DNA from 2 places in the Paenibacillus sp. JJ1683 genome. Region 1 is predicted to be linked to the other one. Evidence: a T-box and tRNA genes for the amino acid it is inferred to sense, from the RefSeq annotation. Region 1 holds a T-box; the other holds one or more tRNA genes.

What was found. A T-box is a leader RNA that pairs with one kind of tRNA and senses whether it is charged. The one in region 1 lies ahead of ileS (isoleucine--tRNA ligase), so its partner is inferred to be a tRNA-Ile.
Region 2: it has a tRNA-Ile gene. The T-box ahead of ileS (isoleucine--tRNA ligase) is inferred to sense a tRNA for this amino acid. The anticodon was not compared.

Annotation. Positions count from the first base shown of each region.
Region 1 is NZ_CM129820.1:3,739,033-3,749,808, forward strand. Features, by position in the region: gene ACUC6J_RS15945 (RluA family pseudouridine synthase) at 244-1,215, opposite strand; gene lspA (signal peptidase II) at 1,217-1,708, opposite strand; gene ACUC6J_RS15955 (TraR/DksA C4-type zinc finger protein) at 1,943-2,683, shown strand; gene ACUC6J_RS15960 (DUF5665 domain-containing protein) at 2,696-3,088, opposite strand; gene ileS (isoleucine--tRNA ligase) at 3,229-6,318, opposite strand; T-box leader at 6,397-6,675, opposite strand; gene ACUC6J_RS15970 (DivIVA domain-containing protein) at 6,846-7,355, opposite strand; gene ACUC6J_RS15975 (YlmH family RNA-binding protein) at 7,528-8,310, opposite strand; gene ACUC6J_RS15980 (YggT family protein) at 8,319-8,576, opposite strand; gene ACUC6J_RS15985 (cell division protein SepF) at 8,584-9,036, opposite strand; gene ACUC6J_RS15990 (YggS family pyridoxal phosphate-dependent enzyme) at 9,027-9,728, opposite strand; gene pgeF (peptidoglycan editing factor PgeF) at 9,737-10,621, opposite strand; gene ACUC6J_RS16000 (YlmC/YmxH family sporulation protein) at 10,704-10,776, opposite strand, start outside.
Region 2 is NZ_CM129820.1:174,555-185,330, forward strand. Features, by position in the region: gene dnaX (DNA polymerase III subunit gamma/tau) at 1-1,647, shown strand, start outside; gene ACUC6J_RS00710 (YbaB/EbfC family nucleoid-associated protein) at 1,688-1,999, shown strand; gene recR (recombination mediator RecR) at 2,026-2,625, shown strand; gene ACUC6J_RS00720 (DUF2508 family protein) at 2,838-3,149, shown strand; gene ACUC6J_RS00725 (pro-sigmaK processing inhibitor BofA family protein) at 3,146-3,421, shown strand; rRNA gene ACUC6J_RS00730 (16S ribosomal RNA) at 3,842-5,395, shown strand; rRNA gene rrf (5S ribosomal RNA) at 5,514-5,630, shown strand; tRNA gene ACUC6J_RS00740 (tRNA-Ile) at 5,670-5,746, shown strand; tRNA gene ACUC6J_RS00745 (tRNA-Ala) at 5,768-5,843, shown strand; rRNA gene ACUC6J_RS00750 (23S ribosomal RNA) at 5,984-8,910, shown strand; tRNA gene ACUC6J_RS00755 (tRNA-Ser) at 9,040-9,131, shown strand; tRNA gene ACUC6J_RS00760 (tRNA-Met) at 9,160-9,236, shown strand; tRNA gene ACUC6J_RS00765 (tRNA-Val) at 9,247-9,322, shown strand; tRNA gene ACUC6J_RS00770 (tRNA-Thr) at 9,327-9,402, shown strand; tRNA gene ACUC6J_RS00775 (tRNA-Asp) at 9,422-9,498, shown strand; tRNA gene ACUC6J_RS00780 (tRNA-Phe) at 9,577-9,649, shown strand; tRNA gene ACUC6J_RS00785 (tRNA-Tyr) at 9,659-9,744, shown strand; tRNA gene ACUC6J_RS00790 (tRNA-Lys) at 9,752-9,824, shown strand; gene ACUC6J_RS00795 (PucR family transcriptional regulator) at 9,983-10,776, shown strand, end outside.

The sequences.
Region 1 (10,776 bases):
CCATCTCTCGGACAAAGTCCATCGCAACTACAAGAAGTATGACAGATTGAAAATCTCGTGTCAACACCCGTTCAACCGGAACCACCGGAAGCACTTTAATAATTATACATCCTAATTGTATAATTATCCATAGTTGTTTTTACCCATTCCTATTCAGACAATAAAAAAACCGCCATTTAGGCGGTTATACTTAATAATTTATTCAAGTTTTTGAATAGGAAAGCAGAGCAAATCATCATTATTTTAGCGACTACGCAAGGACGTTAATACGTCCTCCATATCAGGAGGGATCGGTCTGCTAAATTCTAAGTACTCTCCAGTAGTTGGATGCTTAAATCCCAGAACCGCTGCATGCAGCGCTTGGCCATCCATACGAACCCCTTTACTGCGTCCATACATAGGGTCGCCAACCAATGGATGTCCAATGAATTTCATGTGAACACGAATTTGGTGTGTCCGTCCTGTCTCCAATTGAAGTTCAAGCAGGGTATAATCACCTAACCGTTCAATGACGAGAAAATGGGTAACTGCATGCTTGCTGTTGCGTTCCGTAACCGTGAACAATTTACGGTCACCTGAATCACGACCAATCGGAGCATCTACGGTTCCCTGATCGTGACTCAAATGACCGTGGACCAATGCTATATATTTCCGAGTCACGCTATGATCCTTCAGCTGTGCTGCAAGTGATGCGTGGGCCTGATCATTTTTAGCTGCCATCAGCAGTCCTGATGTATCCTTATCAATACGGTGAACAATACCGGGACGTAATTCCCCGTTAATGCCGGAAAGGTCATGGCAGTGGTACATCAGTGCGTTGACCAGTGTTCCCGAGGAGTGTCCTGGTGCAGGATGCACAACTAGACCACGTTGCTTGTTAATGACAATAACGTCCGAATCCTCGTATACGACATCTAGCGGAATATTTTCCGGCATAATATCTACACTTTCTGGTTCAGGTACCGATAGTACGATATGATCTCCTTCAGCCAGCTTGTAGTTCGCTTTGACCGCCGCACCGTTCACCAGTACCCGACCATTCCCGATCCACAGCTGGATCTGGGAACGAGACACTTCCTTCATTTCTTCGGCGATGTATTTATCTATACGTGTTTTGACATCCTCTGAATCCGCTGTCCATTCCAGAGATTCACCCTCCAGTTCGTCCTCATAAGACAGACCTATGGCTTCGCCGTTTTCATTCACTTCGTTCATGCTATGACTTCCCTTCAACGCTATCATTGCCATTCCCTTTTTCCCGACGCGATTCCAGCAATGTATCCAAAATAATCAGTGCAACACCGATGACAATTGCCGAGTCTGCCACATTAAAAATCGGGAATGTGTAGCTTCCAAAATTGAACTGTGCAAAATCAACTACTTCTCCAGAAATAGCTCGATCCAAAAAATTACCAACCGCTCCCCCAAGCACCAAACTTAGCGCAACAGGAAGTAGTTTTTGCCCAGCTCTGACCGTTTTTCTCAGGTACCATACGATCCCGATCACAACTACAATTGTAATCACGATAAAAAGCCAGCGTTGCCCTTCCAAAATCCCAAAAGCGGCTCCGCGATTACGATGAGAGGTGATTAAAAAGAAATTGCCGATGACTGGTATTTGCTCGTACAATTCCATCCGCGTAGCCACCAAATATTTGACACCCTGATCAATCAAAAAAATAATTAGCGCAATACCAAAATAAATCACAGTCCTTCGTCACTCCGATCCGCTTATATCCGTTGTCGAACCCATTTATTGTAGCATAAGCCTTCTCAGATCGTCCACGAGTCCTGCAGGCTATCGAGCATAGTCCTTAAATGGAATGAACTCAATCACATTTGATTAGAATTTCCTATGTAAAAGAGGTCTTCCCGGTGCACACTACAAGGAGCATACCTGACACAACGCATGCATGTAAATCTAGAACAAGGAGAGGATTCCATGTCCCCATTGACGGAGCAACAATTGCAGGGCTTGCGTAACGAACTGCTGGAACGCAAAAAGGAAATTGAGCATCGTTTGCAAAACAACGACCATTATGGACTCGGCGATTCTCAACGCGACCAAACCGGTGAGCTTTCTCCCATCGATAACCATCCAGGCGATCTAGCTACCGAAACCTATGAGCGAGCCAAAGATATTTCCTTACTGGAGCATGACGAGTTTCAATTGGAACGTATCAAATCAGCCTTGATGGCTATGGATAAGGGAACCTATGGCATTTGCGCCGCCAGCGGCAAACCCATCCCCTATGAACGCCTGTTGGCTGTTCCCTATACCATTTATTGCAAAGAATACAGTCCTGAGACAGAAGTATCCAACAACCGTCCGGTGGAGGAAGAATTTCTCGCTCCCGCGTTCGGTAGAACAAGCCTGGATGAGCGTGAAGAACAAAACGGCTTTGACGGTGAAGATGCTTGGCAGATCGTTGAAAATTGGGGAACCTCTAACACTCCGGCCATGGCGGAAAGTGGTGAAATCCACCGCTATGATGATATGGAAATTGAAGCTGGCGATGATAATATGGGCTTCGTAGAGCCATATGAAAGCTTTGTCGCTACTGACATTTATGGCAGAAATGTATCCATTGTCCGCAGTTCTATTTATCAGCGTTATATAGAAGATGGCGAGGGTGAAGGTCTGCTGGAGCCAGATTTGCACGAGGACGAATCGGAAGCTTAAAAGTGAAACGCCCTAGTAGGTAGTAAGCTCTAATTGTCGCTGTACGATCCGTACAATATCAGCGATATAATCACCGATAATCGGCAAATTCAACGCTCCGAGCACTTGCAGCACATAAATTATGGTAGCGGCAAAAAAAGTAAACCCTAGCGCAATGCCGATTCCACGGGAAACACCTGATATTAGGTTTAGCCAAAGTAATCGCCAAGGCTTATTCAGCAGCAAAGCGTAATCTGCAATACGTGTTCGTTCCATCTGCTCTGATACAGCTTGCACCAGCTTTTCCACACGACTTAGTTTCTCTGCCTGGTCACCTGCTATTCCCTTATCTGAGGCTATGGCGGCCCCTTCTCCGTTCATCCCTCGGAGACTCCTTCCCAGTCTGCGCCTTGACCGTGCTGTCATATGCACAATCCCCCTTTTCCCATGGCTGCCCCGAAAGCAGCAAACGAGCCGAAGCACGTAACGGAGGAAACCCGTTTCCGATGCTTAGGCTCGTTTTTATATGCTGCCTGTTATTGTATTATGGGACAGGGGGCTTGTAATTATTCCCCAATATGAACGCCGATCGTTTTGCCATTCACTTCTACATGTTCCGCTGGTTCGGCTTGACCGAATGTCACCGTGGTTACCAATACGTTCTCACGCAACACAGAGTCGAAGCTTTCGATCGCCTGACGCAAGTCGTTGTCTACATCCAACGTCAATGCTACATACTTTTCAATCGGCAGATCCAGCTTTTTGCGGTAGTCTTGTACCGCACGAACCACTTCACGTACCCAGCCCTCTTGCTCAAGCTCCGGTGTAATGTCTGTGTTCAACGCTACCGTTAAGCCATAGCCAGAAGCAGAAGCGAAGCCTTCTTTCGCTTTTTTCTCCACCAGCAATTCCTCAGCTGTAACTTGCAACTCTTCTCCTTCTGGAGAAGCCACGTTCAGTACCCCTTTTTCTAAAACAGAACGAGTTTCTTCAGCAGACATTCCCTTGAAAAGATTTTGTAGGAATCCGACATTTTTGCCGTATTTCTTGCCTGCCACTTTCAAATTCAGCTTCAATGTAAAATCTACAAATCCGCTATCGTCCGTCTCAACATGAATATGCTTCACATTGATCTCATCTTTGATGATTTCCTCATAGCCACCCAGGTCAAAATCCTGATCCATAGACAGAATCAACTCAGACAACGGTTGACGTGTTTTCAAACCCGTTTCGTTACGGACATTACGTGCTAATTCAACGACGCGACGTGCCGTTTCCATATCTCGCTCCAGTTCCAGATCAATTAAGGATTCATTGGCAGACGGATAGTCATCCAGATGAACACTTTCCCCATTGCTCAGGTTGAGGTAAATATCCTCAGCAAGCAGCGGTGTGAACGGTGCAAGCAGCTTCGCCGTCGTTAACAGCACCTTCGTCAGTGTGCGGTACGCATCCAGCTTATCTTCTGTAAGCCCGTTACCCCAGAATCGATCACGTGAACGACGGATATACCAGTTACTCAGTTCATCCACAAACGACTCAATCGCTTTGGCAGAGTTCAGGAAGTCATTGACAGACAATGCTTTGTCCACAACCAAAATTAAGCTGTTCAGACGGGACAAAATCCAGCGATCCAATTTGTGTGCCGATGGCTTGAACGGATGCTGTGCCGGATCAAATCCGTCAATATCTGCATACAAAGTCAGAAATGCGTGTGTATTGACAAGCGTATCTACCAGCTTCGATTTAGCTTCGCCTACGATGCCTTTGGAAAAACGTTTGCTATTCCATGGTGCGCTATCGGAGAGCAATGCCCAGCGGAAAGCGTCTGTACCGTACTCGTCAATTACTTCCCACGGATCGATAACATTGCCCTTCGATTTGGACATTTTCTGACCCTGCTCATCCAGTACATGGCCTGTTGCCATGACAGCTTTGTAAGGAGCTTTGCCAGTCAGCATAGTCGAAACCGCAAGCAAGCTATAGAACCAGCCACGAGTCTGGTCAATCCCTTCACAGATCATATCTGCTGGAAATTGCTGCTCGAACGTTTCATTATTCTCAAAAGGATAATGATGCTGTGCAAACGGCATAGAACCGCTATCGAACCATACGTCGATGACTTCCGGTGTGCGAGTCATTTCGTATTTACCGCATTGGCTACGAACCTTGATATCATCTACATATGGTTTATGTAGCTCGATATCCGCCGGCACGTCCCCAATCGCACGTTCTCTCAACTCAGCAATACTGTGGGGTGCGAACTGTTCTCCAGTTTCCTCACAAACCCAGATATTAAGCGGTGTACCCCAATAGCGATCACGACTGATGTTCCAGTCCACCAGTTCCTCCAAAAACTTGCCAAAGCGTCCTTCGCGTACATGACCTGGGTACCATTCAACTTCGCTGTTGTTGGCAATCAGTTGATCCTTGATCGCAGTTGTTTTGATAAACCAGCTGTCCATAGCATAGTACAGTAATGGAGTATCGCAGCGCCAGCAAAACGGATAGCTATGCTCGTATTTTTCCTTGCTGTACAGCAAACCTTTTTCGGATAGCATTTTCACAATATCTACATCGCAATCTTTCACAAAACGGCCTGCAAAATCAGTGATTTCAGCTACATAGTTACCTTGAAGATCCACTACGTTGATAAACCCAACACCATTTTCACGACATACGCGATAGTCATCCTCACCATGTGCCGGAGCCATATGAACGATACCTGTACCGCTGGAGTCTGTTACGAACTTCGCACCCAGAATTTGGTTGCCCTTTTCCACCTGAAAATAAGTAAATGGCGGGGTATAGGTTTGGCCTACCAGTTCAGAACCCGATAGTGTGCCAATCACTTCATGATCACCTTTAATTACGGTCTCAACCAGATTTTTAGCAACGATGTATACACCATCTTCTTGCTTCACACGTGCGTATTCCAGCTCAGGGTTGACAGCGAGCGCCACGTGGCTCGGCAAGGTCCAAGGTGTTGTCGTCCAGGCCAGTACATATTCACCACTGCTATGCAGCTTGAATTTGGCCGTGGCACTCAGATCCTTTACATCTTTGTAGCCCTGTGCTACTTCATGGGAACTTAGCGTCGTCTGACAATCCGGGCAATACGGACTCACACGATGACCACGATACAGCAGGTCTTTCTCATGAATCGTCGCCAAAATGTTCCATACGCTCTCGATATAGTTATTGTCCAAGGTAATGTACGGGTGATCAAGGTCTGTCCAGTATCCGATCGCTTCGGTTAAATCGCGCCATTGCTGCTCGTATTCAAACACGCTCGCTTTACATTTTTTAATAAATTTCTCAACACCATATTCTTCAATTTCAGGTTTGTGGGAGATCCCCAGTTGCTTTTGCACACCCAGTTCCACCGGCAGGCCATGCGTATCCCAACCCGCCTTCCGTACGACACGATATCCCTTCATAGTCTGATAGCGGCCGACGAAATCCTTAATTACGCGACCCAGCACATGACCGATGTGTGGTTTGCCGTTAGCTGTTGGTGGGCCCTCATAAAACACAAAATTGGGCTTTCCTTCACGATTGGTAATGGATTTACGGAATGTGTCCTCCTGTTTCCATTTGCTCAGGATGCGTAGGTCACGTGACCGTGCTTTTTCTTTAACATCCACTCTGTTCATAACGTTATACTTCCTCTCTGCTCATCATTAATTGTTCTAGCGCACTTAAAAAAGCAACAAAAAAAGCCCCATCCCTGTAAAAGGGACGAGACTGTGCTCGCGTTACCACCCTGATTCCGTAAATAGACCAATCTAAAAAGACGATCTTGTCACGACTCTCTGAGCCCTACTCTACTTCAGCAGGGCGCCATTATAACGCATGGCAAACGGTGATCGCTTACACACGCCCCAAGTTTAAGCGCTTCAGCTCACTTCTCCGGGAGGATCTTCAGTCATGTTCTGAACGTTGGCTTGCACCGGTAGGCCAACTCTCTGAGGGACAAATCATGACGTACTCGTTCCCATCAACGAATTAAACATGTTAAATTCATCGAAATCTTAAATCAGCAACATCGTTGCCTTGAATCACAACCATCAACCGATAGACGGATAATCGTTGAATTCAGTATAGTATTTACAGTTATAGCCTGTTTAAAGATAAAAGTCAACCCTAACAAGACCTAATAAAAGCTTGTCAGAAATCAAAATTAGTAAATTTCTTTCATTTCACGCTCGCGCTCCAGCACTTCGCGTTCCCGGTTTTCAAGTGCTTCCCAGCCATCTTGGCTTAACAAGTCGAGCTGCGCTTCCACCAATGTACGAAACCGTGCTCGGTAAATTGAAGCCTGTTTCTTCAGCTCTTCAACCTCCAACGCGATTTTACGGGATTTGGACAATGCTTCGTTCACAATACGATCCGCATTTTTTTCCGCTTCCTTCACGATCAGTTGAGATTCTTTCTTGGCGTTGTTGCGAACTTCATCAGCTGCTTCCTGCGCGACAATAATTGTCTTGCTCAGTGTATCCTCAATTGTCGCGAAATGATCGAGCTTCTCCTGTACGTTCAACAACTGGGTGCTCAATTCTTTATTTTCACGGATAACGCCCTCGTAGTCCTTGATCACCTGATCCAAAAATTCATTAACTTGATCCTCATCATAACCGCGAAGCCGGCGGGCAAATTCCTTATTATGTATATCCAATGGCGTTAATGGCATGCCGTCCACCTCCTATAAGATTGACAAAAAATTCATTTTCCGCGTCACGACGCTCAATATCATCTATCGGTCATCATACCCCGTTTTGTGAATACTGTACAGAGCAAAATCGTTCCAGTTCAACGCTATAGGTTAATTCTTTCGACAGAAATCTCATGAATCCTGCCTTCAGCTATACAAACTTACCAATTTTGACACGGAATCTACCCTTTTTTGTCATCCCGTCTGTTTCAAGCACTTTAAAACGCCCAAATCCCTGCATGGAAATAACGTCCCCAACTTTAAGTGAAGTCGATGGATTCTCCTCCACCTTCCAGTTTACCCGACATCGTCCCGCTCGAATCGGTGTTAATATTTTACTGCGGCTCAATTTGTAGACGTCACTAGCAATCCCGTCCAGGCGCAAAGAAGCCACCGTCAGATCCATCGCCTCTAATGCGACTTCCTTCGTTCGGAGACTTGCTACTGGCAACAGTTCTGTCCATACATGAACACGATGTACCTGCTGCAAATGCATGGTCATAAAATCTCCAATCTCTGACGCCACCAATACATGACACCCATCATCCAGCACATGAATGTCCCCGATTTTGCCACGCTTGATCCCAAGCCCCAAAATGGCACCTAGATAATCGCCGTGCTCAAGGGTATTGATTTTATGATCATCAGAAGTGATGGAAAGGACCTGAATTCCCATTTCCTCATCGTCCAAATACGAATAATCGGGCGCAATCAGCGCCCGCTTTCGTTCCGAAGCCATGTATCCGCCATCTACCCTAATCGTGACCTTGTCTTCCTTCGAAGCAAGTGTCTCCAATATGTACTGTTGCCGCGGATCCAAAAAATCAGTCAGCTTCTGCTCATGATAAGCTCCCGCATGACTGATCCATTCGGAAGCACGATCCACATAATCCCGTTCATCCGGGTGAAAATGCTCATAAATCTCAGTCCGCATAAATCCTCCTAGACGAAATTGCCGATTAAAGAAATCAAACCGTACGATGCAAAACGCAGAGCAATCAGCGCTACGATAGGTGAAATATCAATCATCCCGAAGATTGGCGGTATAAACCTGCGGAAAGGAGACAAATATGGCTCCACAAACCTGGCAAGTAAATCACCGATCACACTCTCTCTGGCATTAGGAAGCCATGACAGCAGGACATATGCAATGATCATGTACGAATAAATCTGAAATAGCCAGTAAATTACCTCGATCAAGAAAAGCTCACCTCATTCTGTTAAGTTCTTGTTCAGTGTCAGCCAGTATCTCCGTAATGGAGCCTTGAATTTCAACCGTATCCGGTGTGCACAGAAAAATATTGTTACCGACCTTCGAAATGCCGCCACTCAGTGCATACACAGTGCCACTCAAAAAATCAATGATGCGTAGCGCCTGATCCTTGCGAATTCGTTGCAAGTTAACCACGACGGTCCGGTGGGAACGGATATGGTCGGCGATTTCCTGTGCTTCATCGTAAGAACGCGGCTCATACAGAACAACTTTCACATTTTTTTGTGAATGGATGCTGACAACATTCGTGCCCTTCTGGTTCTTACGTTTATCAAAGCTTGGGGTTTCAATTTCTTGATCTTCCGGCGTATTCATAACCTCTCGCTCTATAACTTCCTCTTCTTCCTGAAGGCCCAGAAAGTTCATGAACTTATTCATTACGCCCACTGAAAATCCTCCTCTCGTCCGACCAGTACGGAACCAAGCCGCAACCAAGTCGCTCCTTCTTCAACCGCCACTTCAAAATCATTGGACATCCCCATAGACAAGTGAACGATAGGTTCTCTAGTCAAAGCTTGTCCATTTAACCGATCACGCAGTTCACGTAATCCCCGAAACACAGGTCGAGTATGTTCTGGGTTTTCCTCATGAGGAGCCATGGTCATCAGGCCGATTACATCCACATGTTCCAACTCGCGAATTTGTTCCAGGAAAGGGGCAACTGCCTCGGAGGATAAGCCGTATTTTGAAATTTCCCCAGAAATATTGACTTGCACAAAAGCTTTGACTCGCAGTCCCAAAGCGGCTGCCTTCTTGTCCAATTCCTGAGCAAGCGATAAGCGATCAAGCGAATGTATAAATCTAAATTTTCCAATTACATCTTTAACCTTATTCGTTTGGAGATGACCAATAAAATGCCACGTTCCCCGATCACCCAACTTGCTCCATTTATCCGCAGCATCCTGCCAGCGATTTTCGCCCACATGCTCCAAGTCGTTATCCAATACGGATGCCATTGCCGCCGCCGAAACATATTTCGTGACAGCGATCACATTTACTTCATCACGCGAACGTCCGCTACGGGCACATGCCGCTTCGATACGGGCGTTAACTTCTTTAATTCGTTCCTCCAAAGACACGGGAGGACTCACCTCTCTTCCAGACCAATCCAACTCGCCATTCTTCCTGTAACGCCGCCTTCCTTGCGATATGAAAAAAATAAATCGCTGCGGCTACTCGTGCACAAGGTAGTACATTCGATATGGCTCGGCAATATTCCTGCTTTCATCATAATGTGTCGATTGCATTGTTTCAAGTCGAGTAGTGTTTTTCCACCAGTTAAGGGGAAATAAACAGAACCTTCCCATTTATCATTACCCGGGCAATCATGCTCTAAAACCCGGATTTGATTCATCACATGCTCATCTACCTCATAGGATTCAGGACCAATAGAAGGACCAATAGCTGCTAGTATATCGGACGGCTGAGATCCATATTCAGTTTGCATGGTCTGTACCATTTTCAACACAATCTCCGCAACTGTTCCCTTCCAGCCTGCATGCGCCAATCCAATCACACGATGCACGGGATCACAAAAATATAAGGGTACACAGTCCGCATAAAAGGACGTCAGCAAAATGCCTGGTATATTCGTCACAAGTCCATCTGTGTCCTGAAAAGCTGAGGCACGATCCATAAAGCCTCGCCCACGATCGGTAGCCTGGACAGCAGCAACATGATTACCGTGGACCTGCTCGCCGCACGTCCACGCTTCAGCAGCAAAACCAAGCTGCTCAGCAATCAGTCGGCGATTGCGAATGACTTTCACGGGGTCATCGCCTACATGAAACGCACAGTTCAAACTGTCGTATGGCGCTTCGCTGACACCGCCATGACGCCCTGTAAACCCCACTGTTAATCCCTGAACCTGCCGCTCCCAAGATTGGATATATAACAACTCTGGCACGGGACGTCCGCCATCTTGCATGGGCGTAGTCCCTCTAGCCTCGGTATTCACTATAAACGGTTCCATTTCGTTCTCACCTCTACTGCCCAGTGTACCAAAAAGCCGCCGCTGTGTCTTCACAACATACTAAATTACGTGTACCTGCTGTTCAAAAGCCCCGTCGGTCATTCCGTTCCTGACGTTCGATATAAGACTTTTCCTCCCTCTCATCCGGCGGCTCA
Region 2 (10,776 bases), 2.2 Mb from region 1:
CGCACGTCCCATGCCTACCTGTTCAGTGGTCCGCGAGGAACGGGTAAGACCAGTGCCGCCAAAATTTTGGCCAAGGCAATCAACTGTGAGCATGGACCTGCGCCGGAACCTTGCAACGAATGCGAAGCCTGTAAACGGATCACGGCCGGAGCGGTCATGGATGTGCAGGAGATTGACGCAGCCTCTAACCGGGGTGTTGAAGAGATTCGTGATTTGCGCGATAAAGTCAAATATGCGCCCACAGAAGTGCGGCACAAGGTTTATATCATTGATGAAGTGCACATGCTGACGACGGAAGCGTTCAATGCGCTGCTCAAGACGCTGGAAGAGCCGCCGCCACACGTAATGTTTATATTGGCTACGACAGAGCCGCATCGGATTCCCGCGACAATTATTTCACGTTGCCAGCGTTTTGACTTTCGGCGAGTATCGCTGGAGGAGCAGACAGAGCGGCTTGACCTGATATGTCAACAGGAGAACATCCAGGCTGATTTGGATGCACTGCAATATATTGCACGTCTTTCAGATGGCGGGATGCGAGATGCGGTTAGCGTTTTGGACCAGATATCCTCGTTTACTGATGGCAGGGTTACGTATCAGCAGGTGCTGGATATGACGGGCGGGATCGCATCCGAGCAATTCGGTAAATTGGCCTTGGCATTACTGAAAGAAGATGTGGGCACAGTGCTCCAATTGATCGAGAACTTTATGCAGGAAGGTAAAAGTGCGGATAAGTGTATGGAGAATCTTCTGTACTATTTCCGAGATCTGCTAATGATCAAGATGGTGCCGCAGGCGACCAAAATGACAGAGCGAGTGCTGAATCCGGAGCAGTTTAAGGAAGTGGCAGATGCTTTTACCAAGGAGCAGCTCTTTGCAATGATCGACACCCTTAATCGTTATCAAGGTGAGATGAAATATGCCGTTCAGCCCCAAACTTTATTTGAGGTAGCTCTATTGAAGTTATGCAGCATTCCGGGGGAAGCGGGAACTGCTGCTCAACCGACTGTACAGCGCTCTGGTGCTGCTGCTGGTCAAGAAGAAGTGGCCGTGTTAAAGCGCCAGCTTGCTGAGCTGGAAAAGAAGCTGGAACGTGCAATGCAAGGTGGCTTGGCCGCTGGAGTGGGTCAGGAGGCATCTTCAGGCGGTCGTCAGGCTTCTGGTGGTCGTGCCCCTGCTCCACGTCTTTCAGCGCCAGCTAAACTTCCTTCTCAGTTGGATCGCTATATCGCTGAGAAGTCAAGCGAAGCGTTCGCAGCGGTGGGGCGCAAGTGGAGCCAGATTTTGCAAGGGGTAAAAGAGGCGAAAGTTACGGTTCATGCTTGGTTTATGGATGGTGAGCCGGTTTCTGTGTTAGAGGACAGTGTGCTGGTCGCGTTTAAAAACAACATTCATCGTGAAACTACCGAAAAGCCTGCCAATAAGCAGGTCATCGAGAAGGTTTTGCATGAGCAGTTGGGTCATCCTTATCGTTTGGTAACGATGATGCAAAAGGATTGGAATGCTGCGATTGAAGGAGTTTCTGACCAGCCTGCCGAAGAATTGCAACTGGAGCCGGAGCATGATGCGCCGGGAAAGTCCAAGGAGCCCTGGATTGATGAAGCGATTCAGCTGTTCGGGGAAGACCTGGTAGTCATTAAAGAATAATGAAATGTAGATGTATACTTCATTAAAGGAGATGATTGAAATGAACAATATGAACCAAATGATGAAGCAAGTGAAAAAGATGCAGGAACAAATGCTGAAAGCCCAAGAGGAGCTTGGTGGGAAAGTAATCGAAGGTTCTTCTGGTGGCGGTGTGGTAACTGTAGAGGTAAGTGGACATAAAAAAGTGTTGTCCATCACAATCAAACCGGAAGCTGTAGATCCTGATGATGTAGAAATGCTGCAAGACCTCGTACTCACTGCAGTCAATGATGCTTTGTCCAAAGCGGATGAACTGGCTAATGATGATATGGGTAAATTTACAGGTGGTATGAAAATTCCGGGCTTGTTCTAGTCTACTCATAAAGGAGAAACACGCTATTGCATTATCCCGAGCCGATTGCAAAGCTGATTGATGCTTTTACGCGCCTGCCGGGAGTAGGCCCAAAAACAGCTGCCCGGTTGGCTTTTCACGTACTGAAAATGAAAGAAGATGATGTGATTGATTTCGCCAAAGCGCTGGTCAATGTAAAACGCAATCTTCGCTTTTGTTCAGTCTGCGGCAATATTACGGACACGGACCCTTGTCGGATCTGTCAGGATAAAACGAGGGATGCTTCCGTCATTTGTGTTGTTCAGGATGCCAAGGATCTGGTGGCTATGGAGCGTACCAAGGAGTTTGATGGTTTGTACCATGTGCTTCACGGGGCAATCTCTCCGATGGAGGGGATTGGTCCTGAGGATATCAAACTCAAGGAGTTGCTGACCAGGCTCAGTGATGAACGCGTCAAGGAGTTGATTCTGGCTACGAATCCGAACATTGAAGGAGAGGCCACGGCTATGTACATTTCACGGCTAGTGCGTCCTTTTGAAATCAAGGTTACTCGTATTGCTCACGGTTTGCCTGTGGGCGGGGATTTGGAGTATGCTGACGAGGTCACCCTGTCCAAAGCACTAGAAGGCCGCAGAGAGCTCAATTAGTAGGTGTAGTTATACGTTATAAGTTCTGAGACTGAAATGTCCTTGGGACATCCTTGATTTGCTTAGGGAGCCGTTACGGCTCCTTTTTTATTTGCATGAATAGATGGCTTTATAGTCGTTTCTGGTTCTAAGTTTGTCCTTTGTTCAATAAGTATGAATAAGGTGGTCTTGCAGACTGTACACATAATTCAGCTTGTGAGGAGGATGAATGAATGTGGGAACGGATGAAGCAAAATTTCCGTCGTCAGGAGAATGGGAAGACAGAAGCGGAGTATCGCCAGGAATTGTTTGCTCAGATTCGAGCTTCGCATGCGGAATGGTTAAGAGCACATCGTTTATTTCATGAAGCTACGGGTAAGGATGAAATCGACTACGCCATTTTTGTTCTGGAAGCTGCGGAGCGTAAATATCAAATACATTTAAAAAGCGCAAAGCAGCAAGGGCTACATCGTTTTCATCTGCCAGCAGATGAACCGGGGTATGCCAATGATGCTGACCGGGTTCACAAACGGAGAGCGGAATGAGAGGGGTAGTCTGGCTTGTCTTGATTGCCTGTGCCGGATTACTGATGTACCTAATCCTCAAAAAACGTCTGAGGATCGGTTGGTTTGTAGTATTCGGAGCGCATATGGCTCTGGCAGCTATTGCACTGTATGTTATCAATTATTCAGGGTGGATTACACAGGTGTACATTCCGATTAACCCAGTGACGATGGGAGCAGTAACGATATTAGGCTTGCCAGGAATTGCGCTTTTACTGGGATTGAAAATAATATTGTTCGGACAGGCTGTCTGAAAAACATTATTGTAGCAGTTGTTAGGGAAGGGGAGTGTGCAAAAAAAGATGGGGTTTGGTTAGTCTAATGCGGTATTGTTTTATTTTATAAATTATAGTTGACGACGAATTCTGAAATGTGATACATTAATTCTCGGCCTTTAAAGCCCGGGAATTTTTTTGTGTGAGCAATGCTTAAATGAAATTGAAAATAATTTTAAAAAAGTGTTGACTTAAATCCCGATCGTATGTTATATTAATTAAGTCGCCGCTGAGATGCGGTGGTGAAACAAAGTGAAATATTATGAAGGTTTGATCTTTGAAAACTGAACAACGAGTGAGTAAACTGATTTTGTTCGCAAAATCAAACAAAGAGATATTTTATCTCGTCAGTTTCAAAATGAGCTAATCGCTCTTTCTATAACCAGCTTCGGCTGGTCTTTAATGGAGAGTTTGATCCTGGCTCAGGACGAACGCTGGCGGCGTGCCTAATACATGCAAGTCGAGCGGGGTTAGTTAGAAGCTTGCTTCTAACTAACCTAGCGGCGGACGGGTGAGTAACACGTAGGCAACCTGCCCACAAGACAGGGATAACTACCGGAAACGGTAGCTAATACCCGATACATCCTTTTCCTGCATGGGAGAAGGAGGAAAGGCGGAGCAATCTGTCACTTGTGGATGGGCCTGCGGCGCATTAGCTAGTTGGTGGGGTAAAGGCCTACCAAGGCGACGATGCGTAGCCGACCTGAGAGGGTGATCGGCCACACTGGGACTGAGACACGGCCCAGACTCCTACGGGAGGCAGCAGTAGGGAATCTTCCGCAATGGGCGAAAGCCTGACGGAGCAACGCCGCGTGAGTGATGAAGGTTTTCGGATCGTAAAGCTCTGTTGCCAGGGAAGAACGCTTGAGAGAGTAACTGCTCTTGAGGTGACGGTACCTGAGAAGAAAGCCCCGGCTAACTACGTGCCAGCAGCCGCGGTAATACGTAGGGGGCAAGCGTTGTCCGGAATTATTGGGCGTAAAGCGCGCGCAGGCGGCTCTTTAAGTCTGGTGTTTAATCCCGAGGCTCAACTTCGGGTCGCACTGGAAACTGGGGAGCTTGAGTGCAGAAGAGGAGAGTGGAATTCCACGTGTAGCGGTGAAATGCGTAGAGATGTGGAGGAACACCAGTGGCGAAGGCGACTCTCTGGGCTGTAACTGACGCTGAGGCGCGAAAGCGTGGGGAGCAAACAGGATTAGATACCCTGGTAGTCCACGCCGTAAACGATGAATGCTAGGTGTTAGGGGTTTCGATACCCTTGGTGCCGAAGTTAACACATTAAGCATTCCGCCTGGGGAGTACGGTCGCAAGACTGAAACTCAAAGGAATTGACGGGGACCCGCACAAGCAGTGGAGTATGTGGTTTAATTCGAAGCAACGCGAAGAACCTTACCAGGTCTTGACATCCCTCTGACCGGTCTAGAGATAGATCTTTCCTTCGGGACAGAGGAGACAGGTGGTGCATGGTTGTCGTCAGCTCGTGTCGTGAGATGTTGGGTTAAGTCCCGCAACGAGCGCAACCCTTATGCTTAGTTGCCAGCAGGTCAAGCTGGGCACTCTAAGCAGACTGCCGGTGACAAACCGGAGGAAGGTGGGGATGACGTCAAATCATCATGCCCCTTATGACCTGGGCTACACACGTACTACAATGGCCGGTACAACGGGGAGCGAAACCGCGAGGTGGAGCCAATCCTAGAAAAGCCGGTCTCAGTTCGGATTGTAGGCTGCAACTCGCCTACATGAAGTCGGAATTGCTAGTAATCGCGGATCAGCATGCCGCGGTGAATACGTTCCCGGGTCTTGTACACACCGCCCGTCACACCACGAGAGTTTACAACACCCGAAGTCGGTGGGGTAACCGCAAGGAGCCAGCCGCCGAAGGTGGGGTAGATGATTGGGGTGAAGTCGTAACAAGGTAGCCGTATCGGAAGGTGCGGCTGGATCACCTCCTTTCTATGGAGAATCGTTTCCTGCAATGGAAACATTCAAATATGAAGCGTAAGCTTCAAAACTCAGGTTTAGGCCTGTTACTCACTCGTTGCTCAGTTTTGAGAGTTCAAACTCTCAAGCGTTTGGTGGCGATAGCGGAGGGGTTCCACACGTACCCATCCCGAACACGACCGTTAAGCCCTCCAGCGCCGATGGTACTTGGACCGCAGGGTCCTGGGAGAGTAGGACGCCGCCAAGCGCAACCACTAAAGAATAATTTTTTTTGGTGGTTTATTATGGGCCCTTAGCTCAGTTGGTTAGAGCGCACCCCTGATAAGGGTGAGGTCGGTGGTTCGAGTCCACTAGGGCCCACCATATAACTTTATATTTCCTTTTGGGGCCATAGCTCAGCTGGGAGAGCGCCTGCCTTGCAAGCAGGAGGTCAGCGGTTCGATCCCGCTTGGCTCCACCAAAAGATTTATCATTGCACCTTGAAAACTGGATACCGAAACGAAATTGCGTTTTAGAATATTCCTTTAAGCTGATCTTGTGTAAACAAGTGAAATAGAGGTAGCAGATATCGACATTTTCTTTTTATGAAAGAAAAGTCTAGGTTAAGCTACAAAGAGCACACGGAGGATGCCTAGGCGCCAGGAGCCGACGAAGGACGTGGCGAACAACGATAAGGCCTCGGGGAGCTGTAAGCAAGCTTTGATCCGGGGATGTCCGAATGGGGAAACCCGGCTGTCTTCATCGACAGTCACTACTCACTGAATTCATAGGTGAGTGAGAGGCAGACCAGGGGAACTGAAACATCTAAGTACCCTGAGGAAGAGAAAACAATAGTGATTCCGTCAGTAGCGGCGAGCGAACGCGGATTAGCCCAAACCAAGGAGCTTGCTCCTTGGGGTTGTGGGACGTCTCACATGGAGTTACAAAGGAACCGGTTAGATGAAGAGGTCTGGAAAGGCCCGCCAGAGAAGGTAAAAGCCCTGTAGTTCAAAACCCGTTCCCTCCGAGACGGATCCCGAGTAGTGCGGGGCACGTGAAACCCCGTATGAATCCGGCAGGACCATCTGCCAAGGCTAAATACTCCCTGGCGACCGATAGTGAAGCAGTACCGTGAGGGAAAGGTGAAAAGCACCCCGGAAGGGGAGTGAAATAGATCCTGAAACCGTGTGCTTACAAGAAGTCAGAGCCCGATCTATGGGTGATGGCGTGCCTTTTGTAGAATGAACCGGCGAGTTACGTTCCCGTGCAAGGTTAAGGTGAAGAGCTGAAGCCGCAGCGAAAGCGAGTCTGAATAGGGCGAATGAGTACGTGGACGTAGACCCGAAACCGGGTGATCTACCCCTGTCCAGGGTGAAGGTGCGGTAACACGCACTGGAGGCCCGAACCCACGCATGTTGAAAAATGCGGGGATGAGGTGGGGGTAGCGGAGAAATTCCAATCGAACCCGGAGATAGCTGGTTCTCCCCGAAATAGCTTTAGGGCTAGCCTCGGAAAGAAGAATCGTGGAGGTAGAGCACTGATTGGGTGCGGGGCCCGCAAGGGTTACCAAGCTCAGTCAAACTCCGAATGCCATAGATTTAGTTCCGGGAGTCAGACAGTGAGTGCTAAGATCCATTGTCGAAAGGGAAACAGCCCAGACCATCAGCTAAGGTCCCCAAGTGTGTGTTAAGTGGGAAAGGATGTGGAGTTGCACAGACAACCAGGATGTTGGCTTAGAAGCAGCCACCATTGAAAGAGTGCGTAATAGCTCACTGGTCGAGTGACTCTGCGCCGAAAATGTAACGGGGCTAAACACACCACCGAAGCTATGGCTTGATGCTTTGCATCAGGGGTAGGGGAGCGTTGAATGCGGGTTGAAGGTGTACCGGAAGGAGCGCTGGACTGCATTCAAGTGAGAATGCCGGTATGAGTAACGAAAAGATCTGTGAGAATCAGATCCGCCGAAAGCCTAAGGGTTCCTGAGGAAGGTTCGTCCGCTCAGGGTAAGTCGGGACCTAAGGCGAGGCCGATAGGCGTAGTCGAAGGACAACAGGTGGAAATTCCTGTACCACCGTAATCCGCTATGAGCGATGGGGTGACGCAGTAGGGTAGTAACGCGGACTGATGGATGTCCGTCTAAGCAGTGAGGCTGGTGTGTAGGCAAATCCGCACATCGTGAAGGCTGGGCTGTGATGGGGAGCGAAAATTATAGTAGCGAAGGTCATGATCTCAGACTGCCAAGAAAAGCCTCTAGCCAGGAGAAGGTGCCCGTACCGCAAACCGACACAGGTAGGCGAGAAGAGAATTCTAAGGCGCGCGGAAGAACTCTCGTTAAGGAACTCGGCAAAATGACCCCGTAACTTCGGGAGAAGGGGTGCCTCGGTAGGGTGAATAGCCCGAGGGGGCCGCAGTGAAAAGGCCCAAGCGACTGTTTAGCAAAAACACAGGTCTGTGCGAAGCCGCAAGGCGAAGTATACGGGCTGACGCCTGCCCGGTGCTGGAAGGTTAAGGGGAGTGGTAAGCCTTCGGGCGAAGCTATGAACCGAAGCCCCAGTAAACGGCGGCCGTAACTATAACGGTCCTAAGGTAGCGAAATTCCTTGTCAGGTAAATTCTGACCCGCACGAATGGCGTAACGACTTGGGCGCTGTCTCAACGAGAGATCCGGTGAAATTTTAATACCTGTGAAGATGCAGGTTACCCGCGACAAGACGGAAAGACCCCATGGAGCTTTACTGCAGCTTGATATTGAATTTGGGTACGATCTGTACAGGATAGGTGGGAGCCGTTGAACCTTGAGCGCCAGCTTGAGGGGAGGCATCCTTGGGATACCACCCTGATCGTATCTAGGTTCTAACTTGGTACCGTGATCCGGTGCGAGGACAGTGTCAGGTGGGCAGTTTGACTGGGGCGGTCGCCTCCTAAAGAGTAACGGAGGCGCCCCAAGGTTCCCTCAGAATGGTTGGAAATCATTCGAAGAGTGCAAAGGCAGAAGGGAGCTTGACTGCGAGACCTACAAGTCGAGCAGGGACGAAAGTCGGGCTTAGTGATCCGGTGGTACCGCATGGAAGGGCCATCGCTCAACGGATAAAAGCTACCCTGGGGATAACAGGCTTATCTCCCCCAAGAGTCCACATCGACGGGGAGGTTTGGCACCTCGATGTCGGCTCATCGCATCCTGGGGCTGAAGTAGGTCCCAAGGGTTGGGCTGTTCGCCCATTAAAGCGGTACGCGAGCTGGGTTCAGAACGTCGTGAGACAGTTCGGTCCCTATCTGTCGTGGGCGTAGGAAATTTGAGAGGAGCTGTCCTTAGTACGAGAGGACCGGGATGGACGTACCGCTGGTGTACCAGTTGTTCCGCCAGGAGCACCGCTGGGTAGCTATGTACGGAAGGGATAAGCGCTGAAAGCATCTAAGCGTGAAGCCCCCCTCAAGATGAGATTTCCCAATTAGTAAGACCCCTTGAAGACGACGAGGTAGATAGGTTGGGGGTGGAAGTGCAGTAATGCATGGAGCTGACCAATACTAATCGGTCGAGGGCTTATCCTAAGATAAGACGCAATGAAGTTTCGGATCCAGTTTTCAAGGTGTAACCTTGGAATTACGCTTGATATTCAATATCATTTTATTGATAATCTGAATATCTTGTAGAATTTCACTAAGCGAGTCCGTTTATATGGAGAGATACCCAAGTGGCTATAAGGGGACCCTCTGCTAAGGGGTTAGACTGCGTAAGTGGTGCGAGGGTTCGAATCCCTCTCTCTCCGCCATTTAGGACAAGCTAGTAAATTATGTTATGGCGGTGTAGCTCAGCTGGCTAGAGCGTACGGTTCATACCCGTGAGGTCGGGGGTTCGATCCCCTCCGCCGCTACCATACATACCCAGGAGGCTTAGCTCAGCTGGGAGAGCATCTGCCTTACAAGCAGAGGGTCGGGGGTTCGATCCCCTCAGCCTCCACCATTGTGCCGGTGTAGCTCAACTGGTAGAGCAACTGACTTGTAATCAGTAGGTTGGGGGTTCAAGTCCTCTCGCCGGCACCATTTTTTTTGAAAAATATAGGGAACTGTGGTGTAGAGGCCTAACATGCCTGCCTGTCACGCAGGAGATCGCGGGTTCGAATCCCGTCAGTTCCGCCATTTTTCAGCTTAGTATTTTCGCCGTACTAAAGTGGGAAGGGGTATCCCTCCGCACTTTATTTTTTTGCCAATGGATATGGCTCGGTAGCTCAGTCGGTAGAGCAGAGGACTGAAAATCCTCGTGTCGGCGGTTCGATTCCGTCCCGAGCCACCTTTATATGGAGGATTAGCGAAGTGGCCAAACGCATCAGACTGTAAATCTGCTCCCTTACGGGTTCGGTGGTTCGAATCCATCATCCTCCACCAGTTTTACGAGCCATTAGCTCAGTTGGTAGAGCACCTGACTTTTAATCAGGGTGTCGAAGGTTCGAGTCCTTCATGGCTCATCAGAAGTCATCAACTATAAGTTGATGGCTTTTTTTGTATTGTTATAAGTTATGTTTTTATATAGCTTTTTATTTTAAGGTATCGACGGGTTATAATGAGTTCATTATGTTCGCTTAGTGTTTAATCTATATTCTAAAAAAAGTGAAGTGGTGATCGCGTGACTTTGGATACAGAATGGATTCAGCAACAGCTTCAGAATATAATTCAAGCGCCTTTTACCATAGTGCCTTGGTGCCCAGAAATGATGGCTGAAGGTGAAACAGCCGATTCAGTTATACCGGATAGATCGTTTGTTAGTGAGAATAAATTATATTTTCCGTTTCGTGCATCGGTAGGTGAACTGGCTGCTTTTGCGGTAGAGGACAGATATTTGACGGATCGAGAACGGAAGTTGATAGAAGCGTTACTGGGGAACATGGAACAAGTCTGGCAGAATGGTTCACGCTTGTCGATCAACCCAGCCTATAGCGAGGAAGAGCGGATGAATCGTTTTGGACAATGGCTCATACAGCAGGCTGCCGACCTAAACAGTGAGGAAGAAGTTCCCACTGAATTGGAGCTTCGTGATTCGTTATCAGCGTGTATGGTGCCTTTTTTACTGAATGGCGAGGGAACACAGGATGGGGCTATCACCTATACGCAGCTTCATCGATTGTTAGCGAGCTATTTTGGAGGGGAAGTGCTGCTTACTCCATTAGACGAACAATCTTGGCTGATTCTCGCAAAAAAGGAGCTGTTATTAGGAGCCGACGATGAACGGGATAAAGATCCTGAGACTAGAGAGGCAGATTTTGCGGAACCGCTGGAGGAGGTACTTACGGCTTTTAGCTTGGGGTTATATGAGCTTATCGCGAATGAATGGGTCGGTGTATTCCATTTGGCGATTTCCAAGCCTTCGGTCCCTTTGCAAAGTTTCCCCCACGAGCTGAATTTATTATGGGAGACGATCCA